Linked DNA regions of Pokkaliibacter sp. MBI-7. The main gene of each other region encodes a partner of the protein of the gene in region 2 in a complex. Links are inferred from orthologs where the notes say so. Each region holds a gene or a part of one and is shown on either strand. Other genes may lie near its edges.

Evidence for each region. Proteins that work in one complex are often made in the same cells at the same time.
Region 1: the proteins of uvrB (region 2) and uvrD are in contact, whole or in part, in a crystal structure (PDB 7EGT), measured with the Thermus thermophilus proteins. The link is inferred for Pokkaliibacter sp. MBI-7 from one-to-one orthologs. Residues at the interface, in WP_096411307.1 of Thermus thermophilus: Glu23, Leu25, Arg26, Asp27, Gly28, Glu29, Arg30, Phe31, Arg55, Glu326, Asp327, Phe328, Glu379, Ser382, Gln383, His398, Gly400, Arg401; in WP_096412145.1 of Thermus thermophilus: His654, Arg656, Phe657, Gln666, Asp668, Glu669, Lys680, Arg681, Leu682, Ser683, Lys685, Tyr686, Ala687.

Annotation. Positions count from the first base shown.
Region 1 is NZ_JARVTG010000001.1:2,232,128-2,235,097, forward strand. It holds uvrD (DNA helicase II), read right to left. Parts: upstream 2,597-2,970; coding sequence 404-2,596; downstream 1-403. Other genes in the region: QCD60_RS10040 (TfoX/Sxy family protein), read left to right, coding at 1-275. UniProt on the Escherichia coli protein: A helicase with DNA-dependent ATPase activity. Unwinds DNA duplexes with 3'-5' polarity. Translocates on single-stranded DNA with 3'-5' polarity. Initiates unwinding more efficiently from a nicked substrate than double-stranded DNA.
Region 2 is NZ_JARVTG010000002.1:167,841-174,215, forward strand. What follows is about bases 1,543-4,493. They hold uvrB (excinuclease ABC subunit UvrB), read right to left. Parts: upstream 4,060-4,493; coding sequence 2,026-4,059; downstream 1,543-2,025. Other genes in these bases: QCD60_RS20360 (PilZ domain-containing protein), read left to right, coding at 1,584-2,000. Outside these bases: QCD60_RS20350 (carbonic anhydrase family protein), read left to right, coding at 1-569; QCD60_RS20355 (flavodoxin family protein), read left to right, coding at 744-1,298; QCD60_RS20380 (thermonuclease family protein), read left to right, coding at 4,622-5,080; QCD60_RS20385 (helix-hairpin-helix domain-containing protein), read right to left, coding at 5,148-5,429; QCD60_RS20390 (DUF1289 domain-containing protein), read right to left, coding at 5,578-5,880; QCD60_RS20395 (cupin domain-containing protein), read left to right, coding at 6,126-6,375. UniProt on the Escherichia coli protein: The UvrABC repair system catalyzes the recognition and processing of DNA lesions. A damage recognition complex composed of 2 UvrA and 2 UvrB subunits scans DNA for abnormalities.

The DNA of each region.
Region 1 (2,970 bases), on a different replicon or contig from region 2:
ATCTCGGCCCCAAATCCGCGGCTCTGCTGGCCGCCATCGGCATCACGCAGGCAGAACAAATTGCCGGGCTGGGTGCGGTGGGCGTTTATTACCGGCTTGAGCAGGCTGGCATGAAGGTCAGCCTTAACCTGCTGTGGGCTATGGCGGCCGGGCTGCAACAGCGCCACTGGACGGCACTGACAGCCAGCGAAAAGGCACGACTGCTCATGGAGCTGGAGGAGTGGCGGGAATGGCAGCGCATGAGTCATACCGCAGCGGAAAGCGGCGACGCCTGAGTCTGCTCTGATAAATGACCGATCTCGCCCCATGGCGGGACCGGTCGTAAAGGCACTGAGCGACGGCGAAACCGGCTCAGTGGGTGAATGCTTTGCTATAGCTCATGCAGGGATAGAGCACTGCCGGGTTATAGCGCCTGCAGTTTGGCCATCGACAGGATCAGCCACTTGCTGCCGACATCATCGAAATTCACTTCCACTCGCGCCTTCGGGCCCTGTCCCTCGAAATTGGTCAGAATGCCTTCGCCAAAGGTGCTGTGGATAACGCGCTGGCCAAGATAGAACTCGGTCGCCGGTACTTCAGCCTCAGCAAAGCTTGGTGACGTCGGGCGCTGGAACGACAGCGGGCGGCGGATGCTGGCCCCCAGCCGTACTTCTTCCAGCAGCTGTTCGGGGATTTCACGCAGGAAGCGGGAATGAGTGCGGCGCTCTTCCTGACCATAGAAACGGCGTGACTCGGCCCAGGTCATAAACAGCTTCTGCCGCGCCCGGGTGATACCGACATAGCAGAGACGGCGCTCTTCCTCGAGGCCCTGCGGGTCTTCCATCGACATGGAATGAGGGAACAGGCTCTCTTCCAGCCCGGCCATGAATACCAGCGGGAACTCCAGCCCCTTGGCCGAGTGCAGGGTCATCAGCTGCACGCAATCGCTGAACTCCGCCGCCTGGGCATCGCCGGCATCCAGCGCTGCCTGATCGATAAAGGCGGCCAGCACATCGGTCAGCCCGGCCTCCTCATCTTCCTCATCCGGCGACCAGCTCTGCTCGAACTGCCGCGCCGCGTTGACCAGCTCCTGCAAGTTCTCCGCGCGCGCCTCGCCCTTGTCCTTGTCTTTCTCGTGATGCTCAACCAGCCCGCTGTGCTGCAGCATCAGGGCGATGGTGTCAGCCATGGCCAGATTTTCACTGTCACGCTGCAGCTGATTGATCAGCTCGATAAAGGGCAACAGCGCACCGGCGGCGCGGCCACTGAGCAGACGGCGCTCGATGGCCTCCACTGACGCCTGCCATAACGACACCTGCTGCTGGCGCGCATAATCACGCACGGTTTCCAGCGTCTTGCTGCCAATACCACGGGTCGGCACATTGATGACCCGCTCCATCGCCGCATCGTCATGACGGTTCTGCATCAGTCGCAGATAGGCCAGCGCATTGCGGATTTCCAGACGGTCATAGAAGCGCTGGCCACCGTAGATACGATAGGGCACGCCAGCACGCACCAGCGCTTCCTCCAGTACCCGGGACTGGGCGTTGGAGCGGTACAGTATCGCCACTTCCTGTCGCATACCGCCCTGATCAGCCCACTTTTCCGCCTGTTCGACGATAAAGCGTGCTTCTTCCTGTTCGTTAAACGCACTGTAGACGGCAATCTTTTCGCCTTCGCCGCTGTCGGTCCACAGCTGCTTGCCCATCCGCCCCTGATTGTTGGCAATCAGCGCGTTGGCCGCCTGCAGAATGGTATCGGTGGAGCGGTAGTTCTGCTCCAGCCGGATAATCTCGGTGCCGGGGAAGTCGCTGGTGAAGTTCTGGATATTCTCGATACGAGCACCACGCCAGCCGTAGATGGACTGGTCATCATCACCCACCGCCATCACCGGCATGCGGTCACCGGCCAGCATCCGCAGCCAGGCGTACTGGATCTTGTTGGTGTCCTGAAACTCGTCCACCAGCAGGGCCTGAAAACGCTGCTGATAATGGCGCAGTAACACCGGCTGGTTCAGCCACAGCTCATGGGAGCGCAGCAGCAATTCGCCGAAGTCCACCATGCCGCCGCGCTGGCAGGCTTCTTCATAAGCTTTGTAGACGTCGATGCGGGTCTGCCAGCTGCTGTCGCCGTAGCTGTCCAGATGCTGTGGCCGCAGGCCTTCATCCTTCTGCGCGTTGATAAACCAGGTCAGCTCTTTCGGGTCCCAGCGCTTTTCATCCAGATTCAGCTCACGGCAGATCCGTTTGACCAGTCGCAACTGGTCATCACTGTCGAGAATCTGGAAGTTTTCCGGCAGGTTGGCTTCGCGGTGATGGGCACGCAACAGGCGGTGCGCCAGACCGTGGAAGGTGCCGACCCACATACCACGCGGGGTCAGGCCCAGCAGCGCTTCAATACGGCTGCGCATTTCCTTGGCGGCCTTGTTGGTGAAGGTCACCGCCATGATGGCATAAGGAGAAATCTGCTCGACCTGAATCAGCCAGGCAATGCGATGTACCAGCACCCGGGTCTTGCCGCTACCGGCCCCGGCCAGCACCAGCCGGCTTTGCAGCGGCGCCGACACGGCCTCACGCTGGGGAGGGTTAAGACGGTCAATCAGGTGGGAAACATCCATCGCACTACTCTCTCGCTGTATTCTCGCTGGGGTCAGTGTACGGTTCGTCAGGGCGAACAGTTCAGAGTGCCCGTTAGCATACTGTATTTACAGCCAGTGTCGAATGAATGGGGAGGCAAAGAACGTTGTCAGGGGCATACTCAGGCTATGCCAATGTATTTCCTGTAAGTCACCCTTAGCCAAGGAATTACACCGTCTTTGTGGGGATTTTTTTAACAACTGAGTCTGTCATTTCCTCCATATTTTCTTGTCGATTTGCTTTTTTCTTAACAAACCAGTGCATCGCACGATGATGAATTTCAGTAATTTCAGACTTTTCTTTTATGAGACTGGCTTCAGCTTCAGCCTTGGCGACACGTTTTATTTGTCATGGT
Region 2 (6,375 bases):
ATCTGACCGGGTTCACAGAGGCGCATCTGACACCAATTGAATTTCACTATGCCACTGGTAAGGCGGAAATTTCACATCTTGGTCATACTATCAAGGTTGCGACAGCCGCAGGCAGTTATATCGTGGTAGACGGTGAGCCCTTTGAGCTGAAGCAGTTTCATTTCCATACGCCAGCGGAAAACCTGATTGATGGCAAGTCGTATCCGTTGGAAGGGCATCTGGTGCATGTAGACAAAAATGGCAACCTGGCCGTTGTTGCCGTGATGTTCGCCGAAGGTGCTGCTAATCCCATTCTGGGTAAGATTATCAGCGCCATGGGTGATGGTAAGGCTGCACATATCGAGCTATCGCAGCCATTGTCGCCTGAAGCACTGTTGCCAGCTAACCAGGAATATTTCCGCTTCAGTGGCTCTTTGACGACACCGCCATGTAGCGAAGGTGTGCGCTGGCTGGTCATGAAACAACCGATGACGGCCTCTGTCGAGCAGATCAAAGCACTGACCGAGGCGGTGCCGCATGCCAATAATCGCCCTGTACAGCCTCTGAACGGTCGGCCGGTTTTACAGTAACTGTCATTCGCTACATCAGGCTGGTTACTTCTGGGTAACCAGCTTACTCCTGTGTCACTCCTTGTTTCTCCTTCATCAGCTGAATAGCATCCTCATGTTGTTACTTGGTTCTTATTAGGAACTAATGCCAGCTGCTCTACAGTGGCAGGTTGTCCAAACTCAAGGAGTTAAAACATGAGCAAGACTGTTGTTGTCTATTTTTCTGGTTACGGCCATACCCGTCGCGTTGCTGAGTTTGTTGCTGAAGGCGCCAGCGCGGAACTGATCGAAGTGAGCAGTGAGGGCGACATCACTGAGGCTGCCTGGGAAACACTGAACGCTGCCAGTGCGATTATTTTTGGTGCGCCCACGTACATGGGATCAGTGCCCTGGCAATTCAAAAAGTTTGCTGATGCAACATCCAAGGTGTGGTTTACCCGCGGCTGGCAAGACAAGGTATTCGGCGGCTTCACTAACAGCGCCAGTCTCAATGGTGATAAACAGGTCAGCCTGATTTATTTGCAGACACTGGCAGCTCAGCATGGTGGATTGTGGGTGAGCCTGGGCTTGCCTCCTTCCAACACCAAAGCGGCCACACGTGCAGACGTAAACAATCTGGGTGGTTCTGCTGGTGTACTGGTACAGTCTCCTGCTGATGTAGGTGCAGATGACATCCCATCAGGAGATCTGGAAACGGCACGTCTGTACGGTGCACGTGTGGCGGATATTGCCAAGCGCCTGCACGGCTAATAAGTGGCTCTAGAGCCATGCGTGAGGCCCGGCAGACCAGAGGTTTGCCGGGCTTTTTCATGTTTCGTAATTGCACTTGTCAATCTTTGTGAGCGCAGCTTCACTGGCGAACGCCGGTAGCTGTCTGAAAGCAGAATGACGACATATATCTGGCATCGGCTGTCATGCAGTCTTTGATTGGTTTTATTTCACAATAAAGTCTGTATAAAAAATATATTCCATACAGTTTTGACGCCATGAGTCGATAACTGGTAAACGGAGTTCCTGTGGTAGTCGAGGTGCCTTATGCGCCAGTTCATTCGTCATCCTTCAAGTGTCCCCATCAGTTGCCGTCATCAGGACGGCGAGCTGGAGCGTTATCAGCGGTTGTGTAATTACAGCGAAGGGGGGCTCAGTGTGATGGTTGATGAGGCCATCGCAGTTGGTTCACTGGTAGAAATTTGTATCCCCATTCAGGATCCCCCTTTCTGTGCATTGGGAGAAGTCGTGTGGAGTTCACCGATCAATAGTCATCACTATCAGCTTGGTGTTCGCTTCAGTGATGAGAACACGGCCTTCGCCGTACGTATGATTGAGCAGATCTGTCATATCGAGCAGTACCGCCATGAAGTCGAAGAGCAGGAAGGACGTTCTCTCAGTAGTGAAGAGGCGGCGACTGAGTGGATTGGAAAGCACGCCGGACATTTTCCTGGATTACACTGAGCGTATCCGGCGTTGAGTGAGCCTGTCAGCTGATCAATGCCTTTTGTTTCAGGTCGGCAAGTTGATCACGCAGCATGGCAGCCTGCTCGAATTCCAGATTTTTGGCGGCTGCGTACATTTCTTCTTCCAGCTGGCTGATGGCCTTGGCCAGTTCCTTGGGCGACATCTGCTCTACATTCACCTGATAGTCTGCTGTGGGCTCGGCCACCTTGCGTTGCCCTCGGCCACGTCCGGGTTTGCCGGGAGTGACCGCGCCTTCCAATATGTCCTGTACGGATTTGAATACCGATCTGGGGGTAATCCCGTGCGCTTCGTTGAAGGCAACTTGCTTGGCACGACGGCGCTCGGTTTCATCGATGGCACGTTGCATGGAGCCGGTCATGCGATCGGCGTAGAGAATGGCCTTGCCCCGTGCGTTTCGCGCTGCGCGGCCAATCGTCTGGATCAATGAGCGGTCGGAGCGGAGGAAACCTTCTTTATCTGCATCCAGAATGGCAACCAGAGTGACTTCAGGCATGTCCAGGCCTTCACGCAGCAGGTTAATGCCGACCAGGACGTCAAACTCTCCCAACCGCAGATCCCGAATGATTTCTACCCGTTCGACGGTATCAATATCCGAGTGCAAATAGCGTACCCTGATACCGTGCTCGGTCAGATACTCGGTCAGGTCTTCTGCCATACGCTTGGTCAGTGTGGTGACCAGCACTCTCTCATGCAGGTCGACGCGCAAACGAATCTCGGACAGCAGGTCATCCACCTGAGTGCTGGCGGGGCGGACCTCAATTTCCGGATCGACCAGTCCTGTCGGGCGAACCACCTGTTCAACGACCTGACCAGCATGCTCTTCTTCATACTTGCCTGGTGTTGCGGAGACAAAAATCATCTGTGGTGCTATGCGTTCCCATTCATCAAAGCGCATGGGGCGATTGTCTAGGGCCGATGGCAGGCGGAAACCGTACTCCACCAGGGTTTCCTTGCGTGAGCGGTCACCTTTATACATGGCCCCCAGCTGCGGAATGGTGACATGAGATTCATCAATGACCAGTAGCGCCTCTGCAGGGAGGTAGTCGAACAGAGTGGGGGGCGGTTCCCCCGGTCCTCTGCCGGACAGAAAGCGAGAGTAGTTTTCGATACCGTTGCAGTAACCCAGTTCTCTGATCATCTCCACGTCGTAACGTGTACGTTGCTCAAGGCGCTGTAGCTCCAGCAATTTGTTATTGGCTTTGAAGTATTCCAGTCGTTCAACCAGTTCTTCTTCAATCATATCGACCGCACCGAGGAGCTTGTCGCGCGGAGTTACATAGTGAGTCTTCGGATAGATGGTAACGCGAGGAACAGTGCGAAGTAGTTCTCCGGTAAGGGGGTCGAAGAAGCGTAACGAATCCACTTCATCATCAAACAGCTCTATGCGCACCGCTTCGCTGTCAGATTCTGCCGGGAAGACATCAATAATCTCACCGCGAACTCTGTAGGTACCGCGAGTGAAGTCCACATCATTGCGTGTGTATTGCAACTCAGCCAAACGACGCAGTATGGTCCGCTGGTCTATGACATCACCGCGCACCAGATGCAGCATCATCTGCAAGTAGGATTCCGGGTCGCCCAAACCATAGATGGCAGATACTGTCGCTACGACAATGGCATCGGAGCGTTCCATCATGGCCTTGGTAGCAGAGAGGCGCATTTGCTCAATATGCTCATTCACCGAAGCATCTTTTTCGATAAACGTATCTGAAGATGGCACGTAGGCTTCAGGTTGATAGTAGTCGTAATAAGAAACGAAGTACTCGACGGCGTTCTTGGGGAAAAACTCCTTGAACTCACCGTAGAGTTGCGCTGCCAGTGTCTTATTGTGTGCCAGTACCAGCGTTGGTCGCTGTGCCTGGGCGATGACGTTGGCAATGGTGAACGTTTTACCTGACCCCGTTACGCCTAGCAGGGTCTGTGCAGCCAGCCCGTCATTGATTCCTTCCGAGAGCAGGCGTATGGCGGAGGGCTGATCACCTGCGGGTTCGTATTTGCTGGCAACCTGAAAACGTTCAGCAGTATGTTCACTCATTGGAATTATTCACCTCACCAAGAGTCCGTGTTGATTGGCACTGTATTCGCCTGACACAGACTCTTTTGATAGAGCTGGCCTTTACATATACAAGGCCGGATCATAGCAGGCTACCTGTGCGGATAACCAGTGGATTGCTAAGTGAGTGCAGATTGCATGTCTTCGAATTACTGCTGTCTTTGTCTGAAGGGCAAGTGAGTAGTCAAAGAGCATTGTGCGCTAACTGGTTGAGGAGGTTATCTTTTTTGTTTTATTTCTTGACTCTCTGCGACGAATCCGTACTATAAGCGCCCGTGCCGAGACATTCCCTGATAGCTCAGTCGGTAGAGCAGCGGACTGTTAATCCGTTGGTCGCAGGTTCGAGTCCTGCTCGGGGAGCCACTCTCGCACGTATTTCCTTCCGACGTTCCCTGATAGCTCAGTCGGTAGAGCAGCGGACTGTTAATCCGTTGGTCGCAGGTTCGAGTCCTGCTCGGGGAGCCACATCTTATATATCCTCTCCTGCTTTACTCCTGTCGTTACCGTCAATTACTGTAATCATGGTTTTTGGACGGAAATGGTCATGGATCGATATCTTCTGCTTCTTTTCTTAATCTGCCTCACCTCTTCAGTTTATGCCTCCTCTTTTGAGGGAAAAGTGACCCATATTTACGATGGCGACACCTTGGCAGTGTCTTATCGAGGTCAAAGTTTCAAGGTGCGTCTGCTATACATCGATGCGCCAGAGCATGATCAGCGCTATGGCAGTGCCTCCAAATCGATGCTGCAGAAAATAGTGGGTAACCGAGACGTTCGTGTCGAGTACGACCAGAAAGATAAGTATGGTCGCCTTTTGGGTCTGGTTTATCTGGATGGTTATAACGTCAACGCCACTATGGTTGATCGGGGAATGGCCTGGGTCTATCGTCAATACACGAATGATGCTCGTTTACTGGAACTTGAGCAGCGTGCACGAAATGCCAAAAAGGGACTGTGGCATGATGCAGCACCGATAGCGCCCTGGAAATGGCGGCATCGCTGATGTGGGGTGGTGGTCTGGTTCAGCATGTTGTGACTACATAATTCCACAACATGCGTTCTATCTTGGATTATTGTGCTGTTTTGGTTGTGTCTTGCAGCAAAATGTCGTCCTTATTGCGAGCAATTAGCGCCTCGCCAATACCCTTTACTTCGCTTAGTTGCTCCGCACTGGTAAAGGGGCCGTGTTCAGTTCTCCATGCAACAATTGCTTCTGCTTTTTTCTGGCCGACACCGTTAAGGGCTTTGGCCAGTTCTTCAGCGGTAGCAGTATTGATGTTGACGGGAGCGGCAAAGCTGAACAGGGGGAAGGTCAAGGCAGCGACCGCTGCCAGGGCTTTTAGTGCTTTCATCTTTAGTCCTTGTGTTATTTCCAGTCTGGCGACTCCTTCAATGCCAGCTGCTGTAAACTATCAATTCTGCAATATTTAGCAATCAAAAAATAACGTAACTTTACTTTTTGTGCTCATATTTGGATGTTTGCAGATGACTTGAAGGGGATTAGAACAGCTGCTCATCCTGCTGTTCGGTGGCGATGCTGGATTGCAGCCTGGTTTTCTGAGCCCGTGCTGCCTTTACTCTGCGCAGGTATCGCTGACGGCACTGTTGAATGATCTGTAGTTTTTCGCTGTTATTGAAGTTGTTCCAGCTAAAGCGCTCATCTCTGGTGCGCATGCAGCCTTTGCAAAAGCCTTTCGCATCGGATTCGCAGACCCCAGCACAAGGATTGGGGACGGGGGCATCAAACAGGTCAAGTTGATTCATTGGTGTACATGCCCTGAGTGCAATGACGTTATGTATCATGCCTTTATTTGTTCAGCATGGTAAATACTCCAGCGTAGCAGATGAATGAGCCCTGTACTGGAAGTTGGGTCCTAATATTTGTATATAGCCATTTTTCTTCTGTCTTAACCCAGTGTTGCATATTTGTGAATAAGACCTTGCGAATGATGTCGTACATGTCTTTAATACGGTGGGTTGTTCAATATTCTTAACATAATAAAGACAGCTTTAATCGTAATCGACTTGGCAAGGGTAGAGTGATGAGTATTGATGTGGGGACACGATTAAAGGATGTGCGCAAGCAGCAAGGATTATCACAGCGTGAGTTGGCTAAACGAGCGGGTGTGACAAACAGCACCATTTCCTTGATCGAACAGAATCGTGTAAGTCCTTCGGTGAGTTCGCTCAAGAAGGTGCTTGATGGTATTCCCATGTCTCTGCAGGAATTCTTTACTCTGGATGTGCCAGAGCGGCGTCAGTATTTCTACTGTGCTGATGAGCAGCCTGATCTCGGGC